2 regions of the Azospirillum baldaniorum genome follow, and region 1 is predicted to be linked to the other one. Evidence: predicted binding sites of a transcription regulator. Region 1 holds the regulator's gene; the other holds the start of a gene.
The links. Region 1 encodes PhoB, which activates phosphate uptake and scavenging genes when phosphate is short. Its sites were predicted from a motif close to TNTCATAAAACTGTCA; they were not measured.
Positions count from the first base shown of each region.

Region 2: ugpB (sn-glycerol-3-phosphate ABC transporter substrate-binding protein UgpB) is a predicted target of PhoB. The motif match lies at 1,162-1,177, and genes of this name have one in related genera.

Region 1 is NZ_CP022253.1:389,856-394,927, forward strand. Features, by position in the region: gene pstA (phosphate ABC transporter permease PstA) at 1-862, shown strand, start outside; gene pstB (phosphate ABC transporter ATP-binding protein PstB) at 900-1,685, shown strand; gene phoU (phosphate signaling complex protein PhoU) at 1,731-2,531, shown strand; gene phoB (phosphate regulon transcriptional regulator PhoB) at 2,563-3,267, shown strand; gene Sp245p_RS01805 (hypothetical protein) at 3,405-3,677, opposite strand; gene Sp245p_RS01810 (DsrE family protein) at 3,683-4,120, opposite strand; gene Sp245p_RS01815 (HesA/MoeB/ThiF family protein) at 4,144-4,932, opposite strand; gene Sp245p_RS01820 (hypothetical protein) at 5,003-5,072, opposite strand, start outside.
Region 2 is NZ_CP022253.1:610,285-615,356, forward strand. Features, by position in the region: gene Sp245p_RS02840 (sensor histidine kinase) at 1-332, shown strand, start outside; gene Sp245p_RS02845 (hypothetical protein) at 539-931, shown strand; gene ugpB (sn-glycerol-3-phosphate ABC transporter substrate-binding protein UgpB) at 1,246-2,583, shown strand; gene ugpA (sn-glycerol-3-phosphate ABC transporter permease UgpA) at 2,723-3,607, shown strand; gene ugpE (sn-glycerol-3-phosphate ABC transporter permease UgpE) at 3,604-4,476, shown strand; gene Sp245p_RS02865 (sn-glycerol-3-phosphate import ATP-binding protein UgpC) at 4,480-5,072, shown strand, end outside.

The sequences.
Region 1 (5,072 bases):
CCGCGCCGACGACGAGATCGACCAGTTCATGAAGGGCTTCATCCGGCGCGACGTGCCGGAGAGCGAGCGCCGGCTGAACGACGTCAAGATCGCCGCCATCGACGCGCTGGTCGCCAACGGCTCCATCCGCAGCACCTTCAACACCACCCTGTTCACCGCCGGCGACAGCCGCGAGCCGGAACAGGCGGGCATCCTGGGGGCCGTCGTCGGCTCCGCCCTGACGCTGGTGGTGACCATGCTGCTGTCGGTGCCCATCGGCATCGCCGCCGCGGTCTATCTGGAGGAGTTCGCGCCGAAGAACCGCTGGACCGACCTGATCGAGGTGAACATCAACAACCTCGCCGCGGTGCCGTCGATCATCTTCGGCCTGCTCGGTCTGGCGGTGTTCCTCGGCTTCTTCGGGCTGCCGCGCTCCGCCCCGCTGGTCGGCGGCCTGGTGATGGCGCTGATGACCCTGCCGGTCATCATCATCGCCTCGCGCGTCGCGCTGAAGGCGGTGCCGCCGTCGATCCGCGAAGCGGCGCTGGGCGTCGGCGCCTCGCCGCTGCAGACGGTGACGCACCATGTCCTGCCGCTGGCCCTGCCGGGCATCCTGACCGGCACCATCATCGGCATGGCCCGCGCGCTGGGCGAGACGGCGCCGCTGCTGATGATCGGCATGGTCGCCTTCATCGTGGACATCCCGGGCGGCCTGACCGACAGCGCCACGGCCATCCCGGTGCAGATCTACATGTGGGCGGACAGCCCCGAGCGGGCCTTCACGGAGCGCACCTCCGCGGCGATCCTGATCCTGCTCGCCTTCCTCATCCTGATGAACGGCCTGGCCGTCTTCCTGCGCAAGAAATTCGAGAGGCGTTGGTAACCCCATGAGCGTCCAGACCCACATCCCGGCCACGGCCATGCCTTCGCGTCCCGCCGCCGGCATCCACGGCACCAAGATGGTCGCCCGCGACGTCAAGGTGTTCTACGGGGCCAAGCAGGCGCTCAAGGGCATCAACCTGGAAATCCAGGAAAACCGCGTGATGGCGCTGATCGGCCCGTCCGGCTGCGGCAAGTCGACGTTCCTGCGCTGCCTGAACCGCATGAACGACACCATCGAGAACTGCCGCGTCGAGGGGCTGATCGCGCTCGACGGCGAGGATGTCTACGGCAAGTCCATCGACGCCGTGCAGCTCCGCGCCCGCGTCGGCATGGTCTTCCAGAAGCCGAACCCGTTCCCGAAGTCGATCTACGACAACATCGCCTACGGCCCGCGCATCCACGGCATCGCCAGCCACCGCGACGAGATGGACGAGATCGTCCAGACCTCGCTGAAGCGCGCCGGCCTGTGGAACGAGGTGAAGGACCGCCTGCGCGAGCCGGGCACCGGCCTGTCCGGCGGCCAGCAGCAGCGCCTCTGCATTGCCCGCGCCATCGCCGTCAGCCCCGAGGTGATCCTGATGGACGAGCCCTGCTCGGCGCTCGACCCCATCGCGACGGCCCACATCGAGGAGTTGATCGACGAGCTGCGCGAGAACTACACGATCGTCATCGTCACCCACAACATGCAGCAGGCGGCCCGCGTCTCCCAGAAGACCGCCTTCTTCCATCTGGGCGACATGGTGGAGTGCGACGACACCGAAGAAATCTTCACCAACCCGCGGGACGAGCGCACCCAGGGCTACATCACCGGCCGCTACGGCTGATCTCCCGCCTCGCCGCGAATCCTCCATCAGCGAAGGACGTGAAGCATGAGCACCGAACACATCGTGCGCTCCTTCGCGCACGAACTTGAGCGCCTGTCCAACCTGATCACCCAGATGGGTGGCGTCGCCGAGGCGCAGGTGGACGCCGCCGTGAAGGCGGTGGCCCGCCGGGACGTCGCGCTGGCCGCCCAGGTCATGCAGGCCGACCAGCGCATCGACGCCTACGAGCGCGACATCGACGCCGAGGCCGTGCGCCTGCTCGCCCTGCGCCAGCCGCTGGCCCAGGACCTGCGCGAGATCGTGTCGGCGCTGAAGATCGCGTCGGACCTGGAGCGGATCGGCGACTACGCCTCCAACATCGCCAAGCGCTCGCTGGCGCTGGCCCAGGTGCCGGTGGTGCGCCCGGCGGTGGCCATCCCGCGCATGGGGCGGCTGGTCGAGTCGATCATGAAGGACGTGCTGGACGCCTACATCGAGCGCGACGTCCAGCGCGCCATCGCCGCCTGGGAGCGCGACGAGGAGCTGGACGACCTCTACACCAGCCTGTTCCGCGAAGTCCTGACCTACATGATGGAGGACCCGCGCAACATCACGCCCTGCACGCACCTGCTGTTCATGGCGAAGAACCTGGAGCGGATCGGCGACCACGCCACCAACATCGCCGAGACCATCCATTATCTGGTGGTCGGGACGACGCTGCGCGCGGCGCGTCCGAAGAACGACGGCAGCAGCTTCGCCGTGGTCGAGCCGGGCGGTTCGGTCATGGATGCGGCCACGGAGGCTGTGGAACGGGGATTGCCGCGGGACGGCGGCCCGGATAACGATGGAGCGGGACATGCCGCGTGACGGCGAGACGCGCAGTGGGAGCGGGACAAGCATGAATTCGGCGCTGAAGCCGCTCGTTCTCATCGTCGAGGACGAAGCCGACATCGTGACGCTGCTGAAGTACAATCTGGAGAAGGAAGGCTTCCGCGTGAACGCCGCAACCGACGGCGAGGAGGCCCTTCTGCTGGCCGGCGAGCAGACGCCGAACATCGTCCTGCTCGACTGGATGCTGCCGCTGATGTCGGGCCTGGAGGTCTGCCGCCAGATGCGCCGCAACAGCAAGATGCGCGACATCCCGATCATCATGCTGACCGCCCGCGGCGAGGAGGCGGACCGCGTGCGCGGCCTGAATTCCGGCGCCGACGACTACATCACCAAGCCCTTCTCCCCGACCGAGCTGGTCGCCCGCATGCGCGCCGTGCTGCGCCGCTCAGCCCCTGGCATGACCGACGAGACTCTGCAGTTCGCCGATGTGACCATGGATCTGGCCGCCCACCGGGTGCGCCGGAACGGGCGCGACGTGCATCTGGGGCCGACCGAGTTCCGCCTGCTGCGCCATTTCATGCAGCACCCCGGCCGTGTCTTCTCGCGCGAGCAGCTTCTCGACGTGGTGTGGGGCCATGACGTCTATGTCGAGCCGCGCACCGTTGACGTGCACATCCGCCGCCTGCGCAAGGCGATGAACGAGGAGACGGAGATGGACCTGATCCGCACCGTCCGCTCGGCCGGCTACGCGCTGGACAGCAAGTCCATCTGAACGAAATGCCCAAGCGCTGACCTTGCCCCCACCCTAACCCTCCCCCGCTTCGCAGGGGAGGGGACAGCCGCCGCTTCGCGACCATCTCCCTCCCCTGCGAAGCGGGGGAGGGCCGGGGTGGGGGCTCGTTGCGAAAGCTACCCCTCCAGCAGCCCCACCGCCTCCCGCAAAATCGCCACCTTCGGGCCGAAGCGCTTCGCCGGGTCGCTGTCCTCGATGAAGCCGATCATCATGCGCAGGGCGTGCGCCACCCGCGGGGCGAGATCGGGATGCGCCGTCACATGCTGCGCCAGATGGACCAGCGCGTCCCGGTAGGGCCGGCCCTCGAAGCCCTCCGCGGCGATCGCCTCGAAGCGGTTCGCGTGTTCGATCACCAGGCTGTGGTCCACCGGGCTGTGGTCGTCGGTCATGGTGCTCACACGAACAGGATCGCGCCGGTCTTCGGCGCGTCGTTCAGGAAGGTGACGACACCGCCGGTCTTCACCGGCACGTCGGGGCGCAGCGGCACACCGGCAGGCAGGCCGAGCGCGCGCAGGCCCATCTCGCAGGCCATGACCGTGACCTTGAGCATCACGCAGGCTTCCAGCAACTCCTCGAACCCGGCCAGCCCGTTGGCGGTGAAGGCGGCGTCGCGTTCCGCCGGGCGGCGGCCGTCGTCGGCGGGATCCAGCCGGTGCCAGCCCGGCGCGCCGTCGGAGTCCCCGGCCAGCAGCGTGTTCAGCGCGCGGCCGGTGAAGAACAGCGTGACCTTGCGGTTGGTCGCCGCCGCCGCGCTGGCCATCACCAGGGCGTAGTGCACCCGGTCGAAGCCGCCCGCAAACAGGACGATGGACAGGTTTTCAGGACCTTCCATGGGGAGAACCTCTCAGCCGCCGCTCAGTGGGCGGACAGGTCGTGGATGGTCGGGTGGGTGCCGCACAGGGGGCAGTCCGGGTCGCGGCGCACGGTGATGCGCTGGAAGGAGGCGTGCAGCGTGTCCAGCATCATCAGGCTGCCCGACAGGCCTTCGCCGATGCCCATGATTTCCTTCAGCACCTCGGTCGTCTGGAGCGAACCGACGAAGCCGGCCAGCGCTCCCAGCACGCCGCCCTCGGAGCAGGACGGCACCAGACCGCGCGGCGGCGGCTCCGGGAACAGGCAGCGGTAGCAGGGGTGCGGATCGCCGAGATGCGCCTTGAAGGTGGACACCTGACCGTCGAAGCGCAGGATCGCCGCCGACACCAGCGTCTTCTTCGCGAAGTAGCAGGCGTCGTTCAGCAGGAAGCGCGTGGCGAAATTGTCCGACCCGTCGGCCACGATGTCGTAGCGGCCGATCAGGTCCAGCGCGTTGTCCTTCGTCAGGCGCGTCTTGTGCACCTCCACCGCCACGTCGGGGTTCAGCGCGCGGATGCGGGCGGCGGCGCTCTCCACCTTCGGAACGCCGAGCGACGACTCGTCGTGGATCACCTGCCGTTGCAGGTTGGACAGGTCCACCGTGTCGTCGTCGATGACGCCGATGGTCCCCACCCCCGCCGCGGCGAGGTAGAGCAGGAGCGGTGCGCCCAGCCCGCCGGCCCCGACGACCAGGACGCGGGCGCGCAGAAGCGCCTCCTGCCCGATGCCGCCGACCTCCGGCAGGATGATGTGGCGGGAATAGCGGTGAAGCTGAGTGTCGGTGAAATCCATGATCCGCAGAATAGCGCGGAACGCCCCATGCCGCGCAAGCCCCTCGGTCGGGCTCCTGCGGCGGGCTGCGTCAGGCGAGCAGGCTCATCTTGTAGGGGGTGGTCTTCGACGTGCTGGACGATTTGTTCGCGTCCTCCGCC
Region 2 (5,072 bases), 220 kb from region 1:
CCCTGCGCTTCACCGAGTCGGGTGGCGTGCTGCTGGCGGCGCGGCGGCGCGGCGGCGCGTTGCGCGTCGAGGTGTGGGACACCGGCCTCGGCATCGCCCCCGCCGACCAGTCGGCGATCTTCGACGACTTCCGCCAGCTCGGCAACCCGAACCGCGACCGCCGACACGGGCTGGGGCTCGGCCTCGCCATTGTGCGGCGCCTTGCGACGCTGCTGGGCTTGACGGTTTCGCTGCGCTCGGTGCCCGGCAAGGGCTCCGTCTTCGCGGTGGATGTCCCCTTGGCGGCGGCGAGCGCCGCGGAACGGCCGGTCGAGAGCAGCAGCGCGGCCTGACAGGGCGGGGAGCACGTTTCCTCCCTCCCACCGAACGAACAGAGAGCGCCGTCCTCGCTTGCGCTTGCCGACCCGTCCATCGGCGCCGCACCGGACGTCGATGGAGCGCGCATACTTCCTCCGAAGGCCGGGGCTGTTCACGGCCCGTCGGCCCCGACGTCATGGTCTGGGTGCCCCATGGGCGCGGCCCGGGATCGGAGGGGAGCATGCATCACGAAGCAGGGTGCCGGCTGGCCGGTTGTCTGGCGGGGATGACGATCGCCGCCTTCGTCGTCCTGCCCGCCGCAGCGCAGACGACGAGCCTGGATTGGGACCAGCGCGGCTGCGTCTTCGGTCCCCGGCCCGGCTTGGACCGGCTGGTGCCCGGCTACAACCCCGGTGCGCAACCCTTTTACTGCCCGCCGCCTGCCGCGCTGTATCCCGCGCCGCCGGTCGCGCCCCCGACGGCATCGCACTATCTGTCGGCGCCGAGCCGGTCCTACTGCCTGCTGCGCTCCTCCGGCCTGATGGGGGACAGCCTGTCGCAACTGGCCGGGTCGCTGTGCCGGGACGACGCCGCGCTGTGGGCGCTCGCCCAAACATGGCACCCCGAGAGATGACGTAAGGGTGATAGTCCGCACTGATACGTACGGCTGATTGACAGCCTCCCCCTCTGTCCTTAAGGCTTGCAAAAAAGAAACACACATGCGGGGAGGAAAACCACAGATGCCGGCGCAGCATCCATCACCGCCTTAAGTCCCGTTCCATGCCTTACGCAGGACCGACGTTGCAACCGCGAAGAGCGGATGCGGCGCGCCCCTGCGCGCGTGTTCCGGACACGTCACCAAATCTTCACAAGACCGTCGCGGGACCGCAACCCGCACCCTGCATGTCAGCACATTACGCAATCGATTGGTTCCAGGGAGAGACCACCATGCTGACCCGCCGCAAGCTCGCCGTCTCGACGGCCGCCTTCGCGCTCGCCGCCGGTTTCACCGGTGCCGCCTACGCCCAGCAGAAGACCGTCGTCGAATTCTGGCACGGCCTGCCCCAGCCGCTCGGCGGCCAGCTCGAGCAGGTGGTGAAGGGCTTCAACGACAGCCAGGACAAGATCCAGGTCAACCCGACCTTCAAGGGCAGCTATCCGGAGACGATGCAGGCGGCCATCGCCGCCTTCCGCGCCGGCAACGCCCCGCACGTCGTGCAGATGTTCGAGGTGGGCACCGCCACCATGCTGTCCGCCGGCCCGGCCATCAAGCCGGTGCACCAGCTGATGAGCGAGACGGGGTCGGGCTTCGACGCCGCGGCCTACATCCCGGCGGTCCGGGGCTATTACAGCTCCAAGGACGGCAAGATGATGGCCCTGCCGTTCAACAGCTCCACCACCATCACCTTCTACAACAAGGACGCCTTCCAGAAGGCCGGGCTCGACCCCAACAAGCCGCCGGCGACCTGGCCGGAGGTGGCCGACGCGGCGCGCAAGCTGAAGGCGGCGGGCGTGACCTGCCCGATGACCTTCTCCTGGCCGACCTGGACGCAGTTCGAGCAGGTCGGCGCGCTCCACGACAAGCCCTTCGCGTCGGAGGCCAACGGCTTCGGCGGGCTGAACGCCACGCTGAAGATCAACGATCCGTTCTTCGTGAAGCATCTCCAGACGCTGATCGACCTGCAGAAGGAAGGCGCGCTGCGCTACGGCGGGCGCGACAACGCCGCGGACTCGCTGTTCCCGTCGGGCGAATGCGCGATGATCCAGGCGTCGTCCGGCCTGCGCGGGCGCATCATCAAGGAGGCCAAGTTCAACTGGGGCGCCGCGCCGCTGCCCTACTGGCCGGACGCCATCGCCTCGCCGAAGAACTCGATCATCGGCGGCGCCGCCTTCTGGGTGATGACCTCGCCCAAGCGCACCGCCGACGAGTACAAGGCCGTCGCCGCCTTCTTCAGCTACCTCGCCCGTCCGGAGGTGGACGCCAAGTGGCACATGGACACCGGCTACGTCCCGGTGACGCTCCAGGGCTTCGAGCTGGCGAAGAAGGAAGGCTTCTACGACAAGAACCCCGGCGCCGAGGTGCCGGCGGAGCAGCTGACCCGCACCGCCACCACGGAGAACACCATGGGGCTGCGGCTGGGCAACCTGCCGGAAATCCGCAACATCATCCAGGAGGAGATGGAGAAGGCGTTCCAGGGCCAGCAGACCGCCCAGCAGGCGCTGGACAACGCGGTGAAGCGCGGCGACACGGTCCTGCGCAACTTCGAGCGCGCCAACAAGAACTGAGCGTAACTCCCTCTCCCCTCTGGGGAGAGGGCAGGGGTGAGGGGGATGCGCTTGTGCCGGACGCTCCGCGATGCGCAACCCCCTCACCGGCCCTCCGGGCCACCCTCTCCCCGGAGGGGAGAGGGTTGAAAGGGATTCCATGCAACGTCGCGTGATTTTCGACAACAGGGCGCTGCCCTACCTGCTGCTGGCACCGCAGGTGGCGGTGACGCTGATCTTCTTCATCTGGCCGGCGGCGCAGGCGCTGTGGCAGTCGGTGCATCTCCAGGACGCCTTCGGGCTGCGCAGCCAGTTCGTCGGGCTGGAGAATTTCCAGGCGGTGCTGAGCGACCCGAACTATCTGGAGACGGTCAAGACCACCATCGTCTTCAGCGCGTCGGTGACCGTCCTGTCGCTGGCCTCCGCGCTGGGGCTGGCGGTGATGGCCGATTCGAAGATCCGGGCGGCGTCGGCCTACAAGACGCTGCTGATCTGGCCCTACGCGCTGGCCCCCGCGGTGGCGGCGGTGCTGTGGATGTTCATCTTCAACCCGGACATCGGCATCCTGGGCCGCGCGCTGAACAACCTCGGCTACGCCTGGGACTACCGGCTCAACGACGGGCAGGCGCTGACCATGGTCATCCTGGCGGCGAGCTGGAAGCAGGTCTCCTACAACTTCATCTTCTTCCTGGCCGGGCTGCAGGCCATCCCGCGCTCCGTGCTGGAGGCGGCGAGCATCGACGGGGCGGGGGCGGTGCGCCGCTTCTGGACGATCACCTTCCCGCTGCTGTCGCCGACCACCTTCTTCCTGCTGGTGGTGAACATCGTCTACGCCTTCTTCGAGACCTTCGGCACGATCCACGCCCTGACCCACGGCGGGCCGGGCAAGGCGACCGAGACGCTGATCTTCCGCGTCTACCAGGACGGCGTGGTCAACCACGACCTCGGCGGCTCCTCGGCGCAGTCGGTGATCCTGATGGTCATCGTCATCGCGCTGACCGCCATCCAGTTCCGCTTCGTCGAGCGCAAGGTGCATTACTCATGACCCGTGACCGCGACACCCCGCGCTCCGGCGGGCGCCTGATGGACATAGTCCCGCACCTGATCCTGATGCTGGGCGTCCTGATCTTCGCCTTTCCGATCTACGTGACGATCATCGGCTCGACCTGGGACGCCGCCACCATCGGGCGCGGCAACCTGCCGCTGACGCCCGGCGGCGAGATGCTGAACAACTACGCCTCGGCCTGGAGCGAGTCGCAGGGCAACCGCGTCATGCACACGCCCGTGCGCATCATGATGTGGAACAGCCTGGTCATGGCGCTGGTCATCGCGCTGGGCAAGATCGCCATCTCGATCATCTCGGCCTACGCGGTGGCCTTCTTCCGCTTCCCGCTGCGCATGGTCTTCTTCTGGATGATCTTCATCACGCTGATGCTGCCGGTGGAGGTGCGCATCATCCCGACCTACGAGGTGGTGGCCAACCTCGGCCTGATCGACAGCTACGCCGGGCTGACCATCCCGCTGATCGCCTCGGCCACGGCGACGCTGCTGTTCCGGCAGTTCTTCCTGACCATCCCGGACGAGCTGGTGGAGGCCGCCAAGATCGACGGGGCGGGGGCGCTGCGCTTCTTCCTGGACGTGGTGCTGCCCCTGTCGCGCACCAACATCGCGGCGCTGTTCGTCATCCTCTTCATCTACGGCTGGAACCAGTATCTCTGGCCGCTGCTGATCACCAACAGCGCGGAGATGGAGACGGTGGTCATCGGCATCACCAAGATGATCGGCAACGGCGAGGCCGCGACCGACTGGAACCTCATCATGGCGACGACGGTGCTGGCCATGCTGCCGCCGGTGGCGGTGGTCGTGCTGATGCAGCGCTGGTTCGTCAAAGGCCTTGTGGACAGCGAGAAATAAGAAATGGCAACGGTCGATCTGAATCAGGTCCGCAAGTCCTACGGCGCCGTCGAGGCCATCAAGGGCATCGACATCAGCGTCGCGGACGGGGAGTTCCTCGTGCTGCTCGGCCCCTCGGGCTGCGGCAAGTCCACGCTGCTGCGCATGGTCGCCGGGCTGGAGAGCATCACCGGCGGCGAGATCGCCATCGGCGGGCGGGTGGTCAACGGGCTGGAGCCCAAGGACCGCGACATCGCCATGGTGTTCCAGAACTACGCGCTCTACCCGCACATGAGCGTGTTCGACAACATGGCCTACGGGTTGAAGATCCGCGGCCTGCCCAAGGCGGAGATCCAGGCGCGCGTCGCCAAGGCCGCGGAAATCCTGGAGTTGAACCGCTTCCTCGACCGCCGGCCCAGCCAGCTTTCCGGCGGGCAGCGGCAGCGCGTCGCCATGGGCCGCGCCATCGTGCGCGAGCCCGCCGCCTTCCTGTTCGACGAGCCGCTGTCCAACCTGGACGCCAAGCTGCGCACCCAGATGCGCGTCGAGATCAAGCGGCTCCAGGACCGGCTGGGCATCACCAGCCTCTACGTGACGCACGATCAGGTGGAGGCGAT